DNA from 3 places in the Streptomyces sp. NPDC059785 genome. Region 3 is predicted to be linked to each of the others. Evidence: riboswitches for the same ligand, from Rfam matches in the RefSeq annotation. Region 3 holds a riboswitch; each other region holds the start of a gene.

Region 1 (5,713 bases), on a different contig from region 3:
CTCCGTCGCCCAGTACGAGGCGTACGCGACGTCACTGGCGTTCCTCAGGCACCGGGGCCGCCTCGGCCGCGCGGGCGCCGACTTCGCCGTACGGGAGCGGGAGCTGCTGCACGAGCTGTGGCGGCGCCAGGAGGTCGCCCGGCCCGCGCTCGCCTACGCGGCCCGGTCGGCGGCTCCCGCGCCCGCCCCGCCGCCGTGGCCCGTGTACATGCCGGTCTACGGAACGCCGAATTACGGAAGCCCGGGGTACGGAACGCCGGGGTACGGACGCCCGCACCCCGGCCCGGCGGCGCCCCCTCCGGCGTACGGCCCCGGGCCCGCGTACAACCCGTACCGCTCGTGACGGCCGGGCGGTACGGGGGTTCCCGTACCGCTGCTCAGGGGCGCCCCAAGGGGCTCAGGCCGACGCCTCCGTCAGCTTCGCCAGCTCCGCGTCGGTGAGTTCCAGGTCCGCCACCGCGAGCAGGGCGGGGAGCTGCTCGACCGTGCGGGCCGAGGCGATGGGCGCGGCCACCGTCGGGCGGGCGGCGAGCCAGGCCAGGGCGACGGTCGCGTGGGCCGCCCCGCGCGCCCCGGCGATCTCGTCGAGCGCCGCGAGGACGCGGGTGCCCCGCTCGGTCTCCAGGTGCTTGCCCGCGCCCGCGGCCCGCGCCGAGTCGACGTCGGTGCCGGGGCGGTACTTGCCGGTCAGGAAGCCGGCGGCCAGCGCGTAGTACGGGACGGCGGCGAGCCCCGAGCGGGAGGCGACCTCCTGGAGCGGGCCCTCGTAGGTGTCGCGCGAGACGAGGTTGTAGTGCGGCTGGAGGGCGACGTAGCGGGCCAGGCCCTCGCGGTCGGAGAACTCCAGGGACTCGCGCAGCCGCTCGGGCGAGATGTTGGACGCCGCGATCTGCCGTACCTTGCCGGCCCTGACCAGCTCGTCGAGCGTGCCGATGATGTCCTCGACGGGGACCGCCGGGTCGTCGTAGTGGGTGTAGTAGAGGTCGATGTAGTCCGTGCCCAGGCGGCGCAGCGAGGCATCGGCCGCTGCCCTGATGTTGGCGGGGGCCAGGCCCTTGTAGTCGGGGTGCGCGCCGACCTTGGTGGCCAGGACGACGTCGGAGCGGTTGCCGCGCGCGGCCAGCCACTTGCCGATGACCGTCTCGGAGACACCGCCGCCGTTGCCCGGCACCCACGAGGAGTAGGTGTCGGCGGTGTCCACGAAGTTGCCGCCCGCGGCCGTGTAGGCGTCGAGGACGGCGAACGACTGCGTTTCGTCGGCGGTCCAGCCGAAGACGTTGCCGCCGAGGGAGAGCGGGAAGACCTTGAGGTCGGACGAGCCCAGCTTGCGAAGAGAAGTCATGCCTGTGGTCAACGTACGACGCTGAACCACGTATTCCGGACGTTCGGCCCTGTACTCCGGACGTTCGGCCCTCTTACGGGTTGAGGCCCTTGCTCTGCAACCACGCCATCGGGTCGATGCCGGTGGCGGCGCCGCCGGGGTGGACCTCCAGGTGCAGGTGCGCGCCGGTCACGTTGCCGGTGGCGCCCACGCGGCCGATGACGTCGCCGGTGTTCACCTTCTGGCCGACGCTGACGCTGATCGAGGACTGGTGGCAGAACCAGAGCTCGGTGCCGTCGTCCAGGGTCAGGATCGTGCGGTAGCCGTAGGAGCCGGCCCAGCCCGCCTCCGTGATGGTCCCGGAGTGGATCGCCTTGATGAGGGTGCCGGTGGGCGCGGCGAAGTCCAGCCCGGTGTGGTAGCCGGAGGACCACAGGGAACCGGCCTGCCCGAAGGTGGAGGTGATCGTGTACGAGGAGGTCGGCAGCGTGTACTGCTTGGCCAGCTTCGCCAGACGCTCGGCCTCGGCCTTCTTCTCGGCCTCCTCCTTCGCCTTCTTCTTGGCGGCGGCTTCCTTCTTCTCGGCCTCGTCCTGGGTCTTGGCCGCGGCCTTGACGGCCTTCTGCGCGGCGGCCTCGGCGGCGGCCTGGGTGGCGGCGTTGTCCACCTGGTCCTGCTGCGACTCGGCCTGCTGCATGATGCGGGCGCGCAGCGCCTCGCCCGCGCCGGTGCTGCCCTGCGCGGAGTCCGCGTTGGTCAGGCCGACGTTGCTGAGCGGTGTCGTGGAGCCCTGGTCGGCGTCGGAATCGCCGTCCGACATCAGGGACTTGGCGGAGTCGGTGACCGAGCCCAGGTCGGGCATCGAGATGGAGACCGGCGTCTTGCCGGGCGCCGCGGTGGCCATGCCGCCCGCACCCACGGCGGCGATGACGCCCACGCCGAGGACGGTGGAGCTGCGGGCGAGTCCCCCGCCGCGCTGCTTGGCGACGCGGTGCCGGCCGCGGACGGGACGGACGGATTCCGCGGTGGGATTCCACTCGTCCCAGGTGCCCTCCCCGGCGCCGTAGCCGAAGGTGTCGCTCTGCTTCTCGGACGGCGCGAACGAGGTGGACTGGGCAGGCCGGTTTGACGCCACGTGGGCGTGCTCCTTTCCTTCCTTCTCGCCTACCGGGTTAGCTGACGGGTTCGGAGCAGGAAGGTCTCCTACGCGCGTTGATCACGGCCTGATTCACCGTGGCAAACGCCCGATTCACCCCAAGTTGGTGGTTCCCCGGTTCCCTCGCGGGATTCGGCACGTGCGCACGGAGCCGCCTCTTGTGACGGCTGGGACGACCGCGCTGCGTTATCGAACGTTAATAGACCCGGGCTGGGTATTCCAAGCCGTTCGGACTGATCATTAACGTTTTCGCCACGGACTTAGGGGTCAGCCGCGGTGAAATCCGGGCGAGTTGACCACGATTCGTAAACTCGCATTCAGTTGATGGTTCGTCACTTGTTACCTCTCGGGCGTCGCTCGATCACGGCTGGTGACGGCCGCACCTCTGTGACGGAACCGGACGGCGGTCACCGGCCACGGCGTACGAGGGCAGGGCGGTGTACGGCGGTCACGGGCGGCGTACGGCGAGCAGTGCCAGGTCGTCCGTCGTCCCGCCGCCGGTGTGCCGGCGCACGTCCCGGGTGAGGGTGTCGAGGAGCGCGTCGGGCCCGGGGAAGACCCGGCCGGCCAGGCGCGCCGCCGGATCGTAGAACTCGCCCTGCTTGTCGCGGGCCTCGGACAGACCGTCAGTGTAGAAGAGCAGCGTCGACCCGCACGGGAACGGCGTCTGCTCGGCGCGGTCGGGCCAGCTCCCCAGCTCGCCCATCCCGAGCGGCAGGGCGGGCTCGCTCGCCGCCAGCACCAGCAGGGCGCCGCCGGAGTCGAGGAGCAGGGGCGGCGGGTGGCCGCGGTTGACGACGCGGACGACGCCCTCGCCGTGCGGGATCTCGGCGAGCACGGCCGTGGTGAACCCCTCGAAGGCGTCGAGCCCTTCGCGCCGGGTGCCCTCGCGCGCCAGGGACCGCTCCAGACGCTGGGCCACCGCCTCGAGCGACGCCTCCTGCTGGGCCGCCTCCCGGAAGGCCCCGATGACGACGGCGACGGCCGCCACCGCGCCCATCCCCTTGCCCCGCACGTCCCCGACGAGCAGCCGTACGCCGTGCGGGGTGTCCTGCACCGCGTACAGGTCGCCGCCGATGAACGCGTCCGCCTGCGCGGCCTCGTACCGGGCCGCGATGTCGAGTCCGCCGATCCGGTCGTCCGGGCGGGGCAGCACGGCGCGCTGGGCGGCCTCCGCGATCTCCTTGGCGGAGGCGAGCTGCTGGTCGCTGCGCCGGACCAGGAGGTTGATGAGGACGGCCAGGACGGCGACGGTCGCGACGGTGGCCGCCTCGGTGACCGCGTCGGCGTCCATGACGATGCCGAGCCCGATGTGCACGGTGACGACGGCGATCACCGACATGATCCCGGTGACGACCGTGGAGCGCAGCGAGAACAGCGGCGCCGCGACGAGGGGGGCCGCGGTGAAGAAGGGCGCCGCGGTGAACTCCGCCGGGGTGAGGCAGTCGTAGACCACCCCGACCGCGATCAGCAGCACGGGCAGCATCCGCACGAAGGCGCGCGCGTAGGAGTACCGCCGGCTGCCGGACGGCTCGGCGCGACCGGGCGACGGCCCGTCCCCGAGACCGGGGTCGGGCACGGGGTCACCGGGCAGCCGGCCCCCGGCCCGCTCGGACAGCCGGCTCCCGGCCTGCTCATCCGGCCGGAAGGCCACGCGGTCGTCCGGCAGAGGACCCGCACGGCCGCCGGTCCGCGGGCGGGGCCCGTCGTCGCCGCCCGCAGGCCCCCGGTCGCCTCCGGGAACCCCGTCTCCGGTTCCGCCGGTCGGTTCCGTCGGCCGTTGCCCGCCTTCTCGCTGCCCCACCCGTCCAGGCTTCCCGGAGCGCGGACGGGCGGCGACCGCTGTGGGCCGACCGGATGACACGGGCGCCGCGGGGCCAAGGTCGTGGAACGCACCGAGGGCCGGAACTCGATCTCTCGAGTTCCGGCCCTCGGCCTTCAGTAGCGGGGACAGGATTTGAACCTGCGACCTCTGGGTTATGAGCCCAGCGAGCTACCGAGCTGCTCCACCCCGCGTCGGTGAAACCAGTGTACGTCATCCGCAGGGCCGGGGCACACGCGTATCCACCGCGCCCCCTCCTGCCGCCGCCTCACCCGTCCGCGGCCGCCGTTCCACCCGCCCGCGGACGCGGCTCAGGCGGCGGGGTTGCCCGCGTGCGTGAGCGTCTCCCAGGCGACGAAGAGATCGTCCGTCCCGGCGGGCCGGGTGCGCTCGGCGTACGTGCGGGCGGCGGGGACGCGGTCGCCGAGGCGGCCCTCCAGGTGGTTCAGGGCGACCTCCAGGTCGGGCCCCATGTTCCGGTCGATCCGGCCGCCGCACAGCCAGCGGGGCGCGGGCTCGCCCGACTGGTAGCGGGCGTGGAAGGACACCGCCGCGCGCAGCCGGTCCTCGACCTCGCGGTAGAGGTCGACGCCCTGGTGCCAGGCGGTCTCGGCGATGTGCGCCGTGGCGGCGAGGGCGTATCCCACGTGCTTGAAGTTGCGGCAGGTCTCCTGGGCGACCCCGTCCTCGTAGCGCCGCTGGCCGAACCAGTAGGTGGTCATCTTCTGCGGGGTGTCGACCGTGCTGCCCGCCGGGGTGACCGGTTCCTTGCCGTCCTTGCGCAGGTAGAAGTAGGCGGGCACGCGCTCGCGGAAGCGTTTCAGCGCGTGGTCGAAGGCCTGCTGGTCGTCGAGGAAGACGGCCATGCCGATGGCGGCGTCGGTCATCACCAGGTCCCAGTTCCCGTTGAAGTCCGGGACCTCGCGGGTGACTTCGGGGAGGTAGGCGGTGCGCAGCATGGTCTTGAACCGCGCGACGTCCGCCCGCGGCCAGCCCGCCCCCGTGTGCCGGACGATCTCCGCGGCGCGCGCCCACGTCGAGCCCGCCCAGGCGGTCTGGAGCCCCGCGTTCGCGGCCGTGTGCCGCCGTACCCTCGCCGACCAGGCGTCCATGATCTCGATCGCCTTGCCCGCGTGCTTCCGCTCGCCCGTGACGCTCCACAGCAGCGCCTGGGTGTAGGCGGCGATGGCGTCCTCACGCTCTTCGACGCAGCCGTGCCCGGCCGCCGCGTCCGGCGGGCACTCGACCGTCTCGTACGGCTGCGCCCGGTACGCGTACGAGCCGTACTTGCTGTCGCGCATGTCGAGGAACGCGTTGAGCCACGGCTGCTTCCCCTCGTCGACGTGTGTGCGCGCGGCGTCGAGCTGCGCCTTGCTGACCAGCACCCCTGGGTGGACGAACGCCGCGCCCTTGG
Region 2 (5,713 bases), on a different contig from region 3:
CGGAACCCGTCCCTCCACGTCCGGCGGCCACGCCCCCGGACCAACCCGTCCCCGCCCCCGACCGAGCCCCCGGCACCCGCCTCCGGAACGCCCCGGAGGCACCTGCGCGCGCGTAGGCGCGTCCCGCCGCGGTCGTACGTGAGTCCTGTTCGCGGGGCACCCGGGTCTCGCTCACGGCGTAGCTGGTGCGGGAACTTCGCCAGCCGTCCGCGCGCTTGCATACAGTGGCAGGACCGACAGGGATTCGGCAGTTTCCCGCGATCGAAGGGACGTACATGCCCATGGGTCACACGGCCACAGCTGAGGCAGGCTCCGGCGGCCTGACAGCGACCGAGCACCGCCTGGCCAACGGCCTGCGCGTGGTGCTCTCCGAGGACCACCTGACCCCGGTCGCGGCGGTGTGCCTCTGGTACGACGTCGGCTCCCGCCACGAGGTGGCGGGCCGCACCGGCCTCGCCCACCTCTTCGAACACCTGATGTTCCAGGGCTCTCACCAGGTGCACGGCAACGGCCACTTCGAGAAGGTCCAGGGCGCGGGCGGCTCGCTCAACGGCACCACCAGCTTCGAGCGCACCAACTACTTCGAGACCATGCCCGCCCACCAGCTCGAGCTCGCCCTCTGGCTGGAGGCCGACCGCATGGGCTCGCTGCTCGCCGCGCTCGACGACGAGTCGATGGAGAACCAGCGCGACGTCGTCAAGAACGAGCGCCGCCAGCGCTACGACAACGTGCCCTACGGGACCGCCTTCGAGAAGCTGACGGCGCTCGCGTACCCGGAGGGCCACCCGTACCACCACACCCCGATCGGGTCGATGGCGGACCTGGACGCGGCCACCCTGGAGGACGCCCGCGCGTTCTTCCGCACGTACTACGCGCCCAACAACGCCGTCCTGTCGGTGGTCGGTGACATCGACCCGCGGCAGACGCTCGCCTGGATCGAGAAGTACTTCGGCTCCATCCCGGGGCACGACGGCAAGCCCGCCCCGCGTGACGGCTCCCTGCCGGACGTCATCGGCCAGGAGCTGCGCGAGGTCGTCGAGGAGGAGGTCCCGGCCCGCGCGCTGATGGCCGCCTACCGGCTCCCGGAGGACGGCACGCGCGCGTCGGACGCCGCCGACCTGGCGCTCACCGTCCTCGGCGGCGGCGAGTCCTCCCGGCTGTACAACCGGCTGGTCCGCCGCGACCGCACCGCCGTCGCGGCCGGGTTCGGGCTGCTGCGGCTGGCCGGGGCGCCGTCCCTGGGCTGGCTGGACGTGAAGACCTCCGGCGACGTCGAGGTGCCGGTCATCGAGGCCGCCGTCGACGAGGAGCTCGCCCGGTTCGCCGCGGAGGGCCCGACGGCGGAGGAGATGGAGCGCGCCCAGGCCCAGTTGGAGCGCGAGTGGCTGGACCGCCTCGGCACGGTCGCGGGGCGCGCCGACGAACTGTGCCGGTACGCCGTCCTGTTCGGTGACCCGCAGCTCGCGCTGACGGCCGTACAGCGCGTCCTCGAAGTGACGCCCGAAGAGGTGCGCGCGGTCGCCGAGGCCCGGCTGCGCCCCGACAACCGCGCGGTGCTCGTCTACGAGCCGGTCGCCGCGGAAGAGGCCGAGGCGGCAGCTGCCGAGGCCACCGACGAGGACGAGGAGTCGGCCAAGTGACCGAGCTCGCGAGCATGGACTTCCACCCAGAGCCCCAGGCCGGCGAGGCCAGGCCGTGGGCGTTCCCGGCCCCGGGCCGTGGTGCCCTGGACAACGGCCTGACGGTGCTGCGCTGCCACCGCCCGGGCCAGCAGGTCGTGGCCGTCGAGGTGCTTCTCGACGCGCCCCTGGACGCCGAGCCCGTCGGTCTCGACGGCGTGGCCACGATCATGGCGCGGGCCTTCTCCGAGGGCACCGACAAGCACTCCGCCGAGGAGTTCGCGGCCGAGCTGGAGCGCTGCGGCGCCACGCTCGACTCGCACGCCGACCACCCGGGTGTGCGGCTCTCCCTCGAAGTGCCGGTCTCCCGGCTGCCCAAGGCCCTCGGTCTGCTCGCCGACGCCCTCAGGGCCCCGGCGTTCGAGGACGGCGAGGTCGAGAGGCTGGTGACCAACCGCCTCGACGAAATCCCGCACGAGACCGCCAACCCGGCCCGCCGCGCCGCCAAGGAGCTCTCCCGGGAGCTGTTCCCGGCCGGCTCGCGCATGTCGCGCCCCCGCCAGGGCACCGAGGAGACCGTCAAGAACATCGACTCGGCGGCCGTGCGCGCCTTCTACGAGAAGCACGTACGCCCGGCCACGGCCACCGCCGTGGTCGTCGGCGACCTCACCGGGGTCGACCTGGACGCGCTCCTCGCCGACACCCTGGGGAGCTGGACCGGCTCGTCCGCCCAGCCGCGCCCGGTGCCGCCGGTGACCGCCGACGACCGGGGCCGCGTGATCATCGTCGACCGTCCGGGCGCCGTGCAGACGCAGCTCCTCATCGGCCGCGTCGGGGCCGACCGGCACGACCGGGTGTGGCCCGCGCAGGTGCTCGGCACCTACTGCCTCGGCGGCACCCTCACCTCGCGGCTCGACCGCGTCCTGCGCGAGGAGAAGGGATACACCTACGGGGTGCGGGCGTTCGGCCAGGTGCTGCGCTCGGCCCCGGACGGCTCGGGCGCCGCGATGCTCGCCATCAGCGGCTCCGTGGACACGCCCAACACCGGTCCCGCCCTCGACGACCTGTGGAAGGTGCTGCGCACCCTGGCGGCCGAGGGCCTGACCGACGCGGAGCGGGACGTCGCCGTGCAGAACCTGGTGGGTGTCGCGCCCCTGAAGTTCGAGACGGCGGCGGCCGTGGCGAGCACGCTCGCGGACCAGGTCGAGCAGCACCTGCCGGACGACTACCAGTCGGCGCTGTACCGGGAGCTGGCCGCGGCGGGCACCGTGGAGGCCACCGCGGCCGTCGTGAACGCCTTCCCGGTCGACCGCCTGGTGACCGTCCTGGTGGGCGACGCCGTGCAGATCGCGGAGCCCGTCAGGGCGCTCGGCATCGGCGAAGTGAGCGTCGTGACGGCAGAGTAGGAGCCGCCGGGAAGACGCCGTCCCCCGGGGGCCCTGGTGACCGATCGGTCACCAGGGCCCCGTTCTGCCCGGAATGGGGCCCGGGCCGGGCCCTCGCTTTGTCCGTATTGGCAGGGGAGTTGCCTTTCCGCCCTGTGGCGTGCGCTACAAAAACGCTGATCCGTTTGTTGATCGAAAGGCGCCTCGCTTAGCGTCAGTCCGGCTGTTCGTCGGGCAGTGCGCCGCACCCGCGGCACCGGACAGTCATCGCCGAGTCCCCGTACGGCGCGAGCCAGGGGAGCCGGGGACCCGCATCACGTCCCTGGGGTGAATCGGGCACCCTCCCCACAGGGGGCCCGTAGGAGACCTTCCTGCTCCGAACCCGTCAGCTAACCCGGTAGGCGAGAGGGAAGGAAAGGACCAGCCCCTACATGGCGCTCACCCGTGTCACCGGGAAGCATCGTCGTCCGAGCCGGATCAACCGCACGACCAAGAGTGCGGCGGGCGTCGCGGCGCTCACCACCACCGGTGTCATCGGAACCCTGGCCGCCCCCGCGTTCGCCGCGAGCGAGTCGGTCCAGCAGACCGGGCTGACGAAGGCCGTCACCATCGGCGACTCGGTCGCCGAGGAGGTCGGCGCGCAGGCCACCGCCCAGCAGTACGCCGCCGAGCAGGCCGCCGCCGTGGAGAAGGCCGAGCAGACCGCGAGGAAGCGGGCCGAGGCGGAGGCGGAGCGCAAGCTCGAGGCCGAGGCCAGGGCCGCCCGCGCCGCCGAGCGCAAGCGCCTGAACACCTTCGTGCTGCCGATCACCGGATCGTACGTCTCCACCGCCTACCAGAGCAGCAGCAGCCTCTGGTCCTCCGGCACCCACACCGGCGTCGACTTCCACGCCGCCTCCGGCACCGCCGTGCACGCCGTCGGCGCGGGCACCGTCGTCACGACCGGCTGGGGCGGCGCGTACGGGAACCAGGTCGTCCTGAAGATGCACGACGGCACGTACACGATGTACGGGCACCTGTCGTCCATCGGCGTCTCCGTCGGGCAGACCGTCACCGCCGGCCAGCAGATAGCCCTCTCCGGGGCCACCGGCAACGTCACCGGACCCCACCTCCACTTCGAGGCCCGGACGACCGCCGAGTACGGCTCCGACGTGGACCCCGTCGCCTACCTCCGCTCGCACGGCGTGTCCCTCTGACGCACGGCCGCACGCGCGGGTGCCCCGCACCCGCCCACGCGCGCGTGGACGACATCGCAGGACCCCGGCCCCCTGGGCCGGGGTCCTCGTCGTTTCCGGCCGCCGAATGTCCAAAAAATATCCATGGATTCAAGCCCGCCATCGGAAATACCGCGACGTTGCAATAGAGTCGCCGAACAAGCGTCAATCGACCGCGTTTCGCGGGGATTAAGGCGGAGGTCCGCTCATGCGCATTCCGGCGCACTCGGTATGCACGGCGATCCGTGATGACATCGTCGCGGGTGTCTACGAGCGCGGCAGCCGCCTGACCGAGGAACTGCTGGCGCGCCGCTACGGCGTCTCCCGGGTGCCCGTGCGCGAGGCGCTGCGCACCCTGGAGGCCGAGGGCTTCGTCGTGACCCGCAGGCACGCCGGCGCGTGCGTGGCCGAACCCACCGAGCAGGAGGGCACCGACCTGCTGGAGATGCGCATCCTGCTGGAGCCGCTGGCCGCCGCCCGGGCCGCCCAGCGCCGCACCGAGGCGCACCTCAAGGTGTTGCGCGGCCTGGTCAGGCTGGGGCAGGAGCGGGCCAGGCGGGGCCACAGCGAGGATCTGCGCTCCCTGGGCAACTGGTTCCACGAGACGCTCGCCCAGGCGTCCGGGAGCCCCGCCCTGACCGCGACGCTCGCCCAGCTGCGGCGCAAGATCGCCTGGATGTACGCGGTGGAGACGCCCGCCGACCCGGCGGAGTCCTGGACGGAGCACGGCGGCATCGTGGACGCCGTGGCGCGCGGGGACAGCGAGCGGGCGCGGGCGGCGACCGCGCTGCACACGGAGCGCGCGAGCGCCGCGCACCGGCTCCGCTTCACCGGCAGGGGCGACGCCGCGGACCGCCAGGACCGTGTGAGGACTTCGCAACCTGGCGTAAACATGACGGGTCTGCGGCATTAACAAAAGCGCCGTATACAAAGGGGAAGTAATTCGCGGGGGATAATTTCTGCTGCCCTTTCCCGCTCTGCGTTCGTCCGCTTTTCGCCGGGAAGTGCGTCCGGTGCGCGGAAAAGCGAAGGGCCCGCCCGGTAATTCGGGCGGGCCCTTCGCCGTGCGTGCGGCCGGTGTTTCCCGGCCGGTGCCGCGTCCGGCCTCAGACGGTCTCGGGGAGCTCGTCGAGTCCCTCGGCGACCAGCTTGGCGAGACGGTCGAGGGCGGCGTCCGCCCCGTCCGCGTCGGAGGCGAGGACGATCTCCTCGCCGCCCTGGGCGCCCAGGCCGAGGACCGCGAGCATCGACGCGGCGTTGACGGGGTTGCCGTCCGCCTTGGCGATGGTCACGGGGACGCCGGAGGCCGAGGCCGCCCGGACGAAGATGGAGGCGGGGCGGGCGTGAAGGCCCTCGGCCCAGCCGACGTTGACGCGGCGCTCAGCCATGTGATGCTGCCCTTCAGGTGACTCAAGTTGTCTAGACCAGTGTTCCATACCGTACGGCATGCCCGGACGGCCCCCGAGCGGGCTCCCGGCCGCCGCCGGCCGCGCGG
Region 3 (5,713 bases):
CGATACGACATGGGTACCTGCGGCAATGAGTTGTCCACAGGCGTTCGTCCACAGGCGTTGATCAATGGCCCGGCAGCTCGGATGATGTTGCTCGCAGATCGCATTCGAGATCGCACTCGACCACGTCCGTGGGGGCCTGATGACGGAGACGGAAGCCGAGCCGGTGACGGAGACGGAAGCCGAGCCGGTGACGGAGACCGGCGCGGACGGGCGGACCTGGCTTCTCTCGGGCCCCGCCAGCAGCTACGCCCTGCGGCTCACCGACCGCGACGAGCTGCTGCATCTGCACTGGGGCCCGCGGATCGCGCTCGCCGACGCCGAGGCGCTCGCCACCCGGCCCGCGCCGGGGTACTGGCCCTTCGAGTCCCCGCTCGACGGCCACGAGGAGTATCCGGTCGAGGGCGGCCCCCGCTTCGTCCGCCCCGCGCTGTCCGTGCGCACGCGGGAGCGGCGCGGCACCGAATGGCGCTTCGAGGGGTCCGAGACCGGCGCGGACGGACTGCGGCTGCGCTTCTCCGACACCGGACTCGCCATTACGCTGCACTACCGGATGCGCGGCGACGTCGTCGAGCGCTGGGTGACGCTCGCCAACGAGGGACCCGATCTGGAGGTGCTGCGCGCCGACTCCGCGACCTGGACGCTGCCCGAGCGCGAGGGCTGGCGGCTGTCGCAGCTGCACGGCCGGTGGGCCGCCGAATCCCGGCTGGTCCGCTCGGACCTGACGTACGGGGAGAAGGTGCTCGGCAGCCGCCGCGGGCACACCGGGCACCAGCACCTGCCGTGGGTGGCGCTCGACCACGAGGCCACCGAGGAGAGCGGCGAGGTCTACGGCTGCGCGCTCGCCTGGTCGGGCACCTGGCGGATCTGCGTGGCGCAACTGCCGGACGCGCGCGTGCAGATCACCGGAGGCGCCGGGTACGACGACTCGGGACTGCTGCGGCTCGCACCGGGCGAGTCGTACGCCACACCCGTCTTCGCCGGGCTGTACAGCGACGGCGGCTTCGGCGGCGCCAGCCGCTCCTGGCACGCGTACCAGCGCACGCACGTCGTGCCGGACGCCGATCACGACCGGCCCGTGCTCTACAACTCCTGGGAGGCCACCGGCTTCGGCATCTCCGAGGAGCAGCAGCGGGCCCTCGCGGACCGGGCCGCGGACCTGGGCGTCGAGCTGTTCGTGGTCGACGACGGCTGGTTCGGGGCGCGCACCAGCGACCGGGCCGGGCTGGGGGACTGGACGCCCAACCCCGACCGCTTCCCCGACGGACTGGCACCGCTGGCCCGGCACGTGCACGGGCTGGGCATGCGGTTCGGTATCTGGGTCGAGCCGGAGATGGTCAATCCGGACAGCGACCTCTACCGCGCGCACCCCGACTGGGTGCAGTTCCAGCCGGGCCGCAGCAGAACGGAGTACCGCAACCAGCTCGTGCTGAACCTGGCCCGCGACGACGTCCGGCAGTACGTGTGGAAGCGGCTCGACGCCCTGCTCACCGGCGCGCCGATCGACTATGTGAAGTGGGACTTCAACCGCTGCTTCACGGACGCCGGGTGGCCCGGCGAGGAGTATCCGCAGCGGCTGTGGACCGACCATGTGCACGCTGTGTACGAGCTGCTGGACCGGCTGCGGGCGGCGCACCCGTCGGTCGCCTTCGAATCGTGCTCGGGCGGCGGCGGCCGGATCGACCTCGGCATCATGGCCCGCACGGACCAGGTGTGGACCTCGGACAACACCGACCCGCTGGACCGCCTCGCCATCCAGCACGGCTTCAGCCAGATACATCCGGCCCGGGTGATGGCGGCCTGGGTCACCGACAGCCCGAACACGCAGCTCAACGGGCGGGTCAGCGCCCTGCGGTTCCGCTTCGTCAGCGCCATGGCCGGGGTGCTCGGCCTCGGCGGCGACCTGAGCGAGTGGAGCGAGGGGGAGCTGGCCGAGGCCCGGGACTGGGTGAGCCTCTACAAACGGATCAGACCCGTCGTGCAGCACGGCGACCTGTACCGGCTGCGACCCCCGGAGGGCGGAGCGGCGGGTCCGGGCGGCGCGGGCCGGACGGGCCGGCCGGACGGGCTGAGCGCCGTCCAGTACGTGCTCGGCGCGGAGACCGTCGTTCTGGCCTGGCTCCCCGCCCAGCACTACGGCGAGCCGACCCCGCCGGTCCGGCTGCGCGGCCTCGATCCGTCCGCGGCCTACGAGTGCCGGAGGACGGGCGAGGTGCACCGGGGCGCGGTGCTGCTCCACCACGGACTGCGGACGGGCCTGCGCGGCGACCTCGACGCGACGGTGATCCACCTCCGCCGCCTCTGACGCCGGTGGTGACCGCACACCGCTGGTCACCGATGGAGATCGCTGTGCAGATGGCGATTGCCATGCCGACCGTGATCACCGTCTCCGGCTGTGCCCGTTTCGCAGACATTGGGACCAACTGGCCCCGGAATGGGGAGTGCTGGCGTCTACGCGCGTGAGCAGCGTCATATCCGTGACGGTGCGTCGCGGGTGCGCCGCGCCAACCGCCTTGACGCCGTGGCCGGTTGAGGAGGGGAAAGATCACCTCTTCACGCACAGTAACCGGCAAATCGGACATCGATCAAGAAAGAGGTACGCACGGGGACCCGGGCCCGCTTGTCGACGCGCTTCGCTCTCGCTTACGTTCGCCTCCACTCCGGACGGACGCCCAATCCTGCCGCCGCCCGGAATCCAGTTCACTCACCCGTACCCGGCAGGAGCGGGGGACCCGCAGGTACCACGCCTGTTCCGGTCTCCGGAACGGGCTAGGGGTAAAGCCGCGCTTCAGTGCGGCCGGGCATCTCCAGCCCGCACCCGACAGCTCACCTCGCAGGCGCCGGAGAGGAAAACGCCATGCCCGCGAAGGGTAAGCACCGCCGTCCGAAGACCCAGCGCTTCTCCCGCTCGATCGCCCTTGCGGGCACCGGCGGAGCCGCGCTCGCGCTGCCGCTGATGGGGGCCGCCGGCGCCCACGCCGCCACCCCGGCCGCCGCGGCAGCCAAGGCCCCGCAGCAGACGGCCACCGTCGCCGCCGCGAAGACCGCGACGAAGACCGCGACGACGACCTACGCCGTGAAGTCAGGCGACTCTCTCGCCAGGATCGCCGCCGAGCAGAAGGTCGGCGGCGGCTGGAAGAAGATCTACTCGGACAACCGCAAGGCCGTCGGCGACGACCCCGCGCTGATCCACCCGGGCCTGAAGCTCACGCTCGGCAAGAAGGCCGCGTCCGCCACCGCCGACTCGTCCGCCACCGCCGACTCGTCCGGCAAGACCACGCAGACGACCCGGACGACGCAGACGGACACGGCCGCCTCGGCGAAGGCGGAGACCGCGGACTCCGGCTACACCCTGCCGGTCGAGGGCGCCACCATCGGCACCGCCTACAGGACCGCGGGCAGCATGTGGTCCAGCGGCTACCACACCGGTGTCGACTTCGTCGTGCCCACCGGCACCACCGTGAAGTCCATAGCCGCCGGCACCGTCGTCTCGGCCGGCTGGGGCGGCGCGTACGGGAACCAGGTCGTCATCCAGCACGCCGACGGCCAGTACTCGCAGTACGCCCACATGTCGCAGCTCTCCGTCTCGGCCGGCCAGACCGTGAGCGAGGGCCAGCAGATCGGCCTGTCGGGCGCGACCGGCAATGTGACCGGTCCGCACGTGCACTTCGAGATCCGCACCACCCCGGACTACGGCTCGGACGTGGACCCCGTCGCGTACCTGCGCGCCCACGGCGTCTCGGTCGGCTGACGCCGGGCCGTCACCCGGCACCACCCGCCACGGAGGCCGGACCCCGCAGACCGGGGTCCGGCCTCCGGCGTGTGCCGGCCGCGCCGACGGCATTGAGGCTCGACAACGGTCCCCGGGGCGCCCTTATTCCGGGATTGACCAACACTTGACGAGTGGCTTATCTCACCGACCGTCAAGCCTTCCCTACGGTCGCGTAGCTCACATCGAAAGGTGAAAGATGGGCCGATGTGGCAGACGATTCGAAGAGTGAGAAGAGTGACGAGAGAGCAGTGATCGGGTCGTTCGTGGCGGTGGGGGACAGCTTCACCGAAGGCGTCGGCGACCCCGGTCCGGACGGGGCCTTCGTCGGCTGGGCCGACCGGTTCGCGGTGCTGCTGGCGGACCGGCGACCGGAGGGCCACTTCGACTACACCAACCTCGCCGTACGCGGGAAACTCCTCGACCAGGTCATCGAGGGCCAGATTCCCCGGGCCAAGGAGCTCGCGCCGGACCTGGTCTCCTTCTGCGCGGGCGGCAACGACATCATCCGGCCCGGCACCGACCCCGACGAGGTCGCCGAGCGCTTCGAGCGCGCCGTCGCGGACCTCACCTCGGCCGTCGGCACGGTATTGGTGACCACCGGCTTCGACACCCGCGGCGTACCCGTCCTGAAGCATCTGCGCGGCAAGATCGCCACGTACAACGGGCATGTCCGGGCCATCGCGGACCGCTACGGCTGCCCGGTGCTCGACCTGTGGTCGCTCAGGACCATCCAGGACCGGCGCGCCTGGGACGGCGACCGCCTGCACCTGTCGCCCGAGGGGCACACCCGGGTGGCGCTGCGGGCCGGCCAGCTCCTCGGCCTCGAGGTCCCGGCGGACCCGGACCAGCCCTGGCCCCCGCTGCCGCCGCGCGGCACGTTCGAGATGCGCCGCGACAACATCCAGTGGGCGCGCGAGTACCTGGTGCCGTGGATCGGCCGCCGACTGCGCGGCGAATCCTCCGGGGACCACGTCGCGGCGAAGGGCACCCTGTCACCGGACGACATCAAGATGCGGATCGCCTCGGCGGTCTGAACGCCGCGGACGGGCCGACCGGGAGCCGGACGCCGTCCGCCTCCCTGCGTACGCGGCGCGCTCCCGTACGGCGCGCTCCCGCGCCGCGCACCCGCCCCCGCGCCGCGCGTTCCCGTGCGGCGCACGGCGGCGCACGCCGCGCCGATCGCGGTGCGGGAGCGCGTCGCGACGGCGGCAGGCTGTCGGCGGTGCGGGGGTACGCAGCCGCGGCGGGCTGTCGGCGGTGTGGGGACACACAGCCGCGGCAGCAGGCCGTCGGCGCTGCGGAGGTGCGTCGCGGCGGCAGCAGACGCTCGGCGGTGCGAAAGCGCGGGCGTGCGCGACGACGACCGGAGACCAGCCCTCAGCCGGCCACCGACTCCCACGCGCCCCGTTCGCTCATGTCACCGCGCCCCGTCGCCCGACGTCAGCGCGTCCGTTCGCGGACGTCACCGCGTCCCGTACACCGACGTCACCGCGTCCCGTACACCGACGTCACCGCGTCCCGTTCCAGGCCCAGTTCGCGGGCCAGTGCGTCGTCCGCCCAGGCCTGGGCGCGGGTCCGGGAGACCGCGCCGGGGTACGCGGTCATCTGCACGGCGAGCCCGTCGAGCAGGGCGGTGAGGCGCAGGGCCGTGCCCGTCGGGTCGGGGCACCTGAACTCGCCCGCGGCCACGCCCTCCGCGATCACCTCGGTGATGGCGGCCTTCCACTGCCGGTCGAGGTCCTGCGTGACCTCGCGCAGCACGGGCTCGCGCAGGGCCGCCGCCCAGCCCTCGATCCACAGCCGCCAGCCCTTGGCCTGCCCGGTCGGCGCGTACCAGCGCACGGCCGCGCGCAGCCGCCGCAGCGCGGACGTGCGCCGGGCGAGCAGCTTGCGCAGCCGGGCGAGGTCGTCCTCGGCCGCGAACGCGAACGCCTCGGCGACCAG

The links. Region 3 has a riboswitch for cyclic di-AMP ahead of ACFV6E_RS28295 (peptidoglycan DD-metalloendopeptidase family protein). Riboswitches for the same ligand answer to the same signal wherever they lie in the genome.
Region 1: it holds a riboswitch for cyclic di-AMP, as region 3 does, so the genes downstream of both, ACFV6E_RS20560 (M23 family metallopeptidase) here and ACFV6E_RS28295 (peptidoglycan DD-metalloendopeptidase family protein) in region 3, are expected to answer to the same signal.
Region 2: it holds a riboswitch for cyclic di-AMP, as region 3 does, so the genes downstream of both, ACFV6E_RS32295 (M23 family metallopeptidase) here and ACFV6E_RS28295 (peptidoglycan DD-metalloendopeptidase family protein) in region 3, are expected to answer to the same signal.

Annotation. Positions count from the first base shown of each region.
Region 1 is NZ_JBHWHV010000026.1:21,705-27,417, forward strand. Features, by position in the region: gene ACFV6E_RS20550 (PrsW family intramembrane metalloprotease) at 1-343, shown strand, start outside; gene ACFV6E_RS20555 (aldo/keto reductase) at 398-1,342, opposite strand; gene ACFV6E_RS20560 (M23 family metallopeptidase) at 1,416-2,456, opposite strand; cyclic di-AMP (ydaO/yuaA leader) riboswitch at 2,468-2,625, opposite strand; gene ACFV6E_RS20565 (PP2C family protein-serine/threonine phosphatase) at 2,926-4,131, opposite strand; tRNA gene ACFV6E_RS20570 (tRNA-Met) at 4,420-4,493, opposite strand; gene ACFV6E_RS20575 (alginate lyase family protein) at 4,611-5,713, opposite strand, start outside.
Region 2 is NZ_JBHWHV010000054.1:1,852-7,564, reverse strand. Features, by position in the region: gene ACFV6E_RS32305 (M16 family metallopeptidase) at 276-1,640, shown strand; gene ACFV6E_RS32300 (M16 family metallopeptidase) at 1,637-3,025, shown strand; cyclic di-AMP (ydaO/yuaA leader) riboswitch at 3,263-3,423, shown strand; gene ACFV6E_RS32295 (M23 family metallopeptidase) at 3,436-4,200, shown strand; gene ACFV6E_RS32290 (GntR family transcriptional regulator) at 4,427-5,131, shown strand; gene ACFV6E_RS32285 (HPr family phosphocarrier protein) at 5,325-5,606, opposite strand.
Region 3 is NZ_JBHWHV010000042.1:71,164-76,876, forward strand. Features, by position in the region: gene ACFV6E_RS28290 (alpha-galactosidase) at 140-2,302, shown strand; cyclic di-AMP (ydaO/yuaA leader) riboswitch at 2,693-2,850, shown strand; gene ACFV6E_RS28295 (peptidoglycan DD-metalloendopeptidase family protein) at 2,855-3,748, shown strand; gene ACFV6E_RS28300 (SGNH/GDSL hydrolase family protein) at 4,018-4,803, shown strand; gene ACFV6E_RS28305 (TetR/AcrR family transcriptional regulator) at 5,255-5,713, opposite strand, start outside.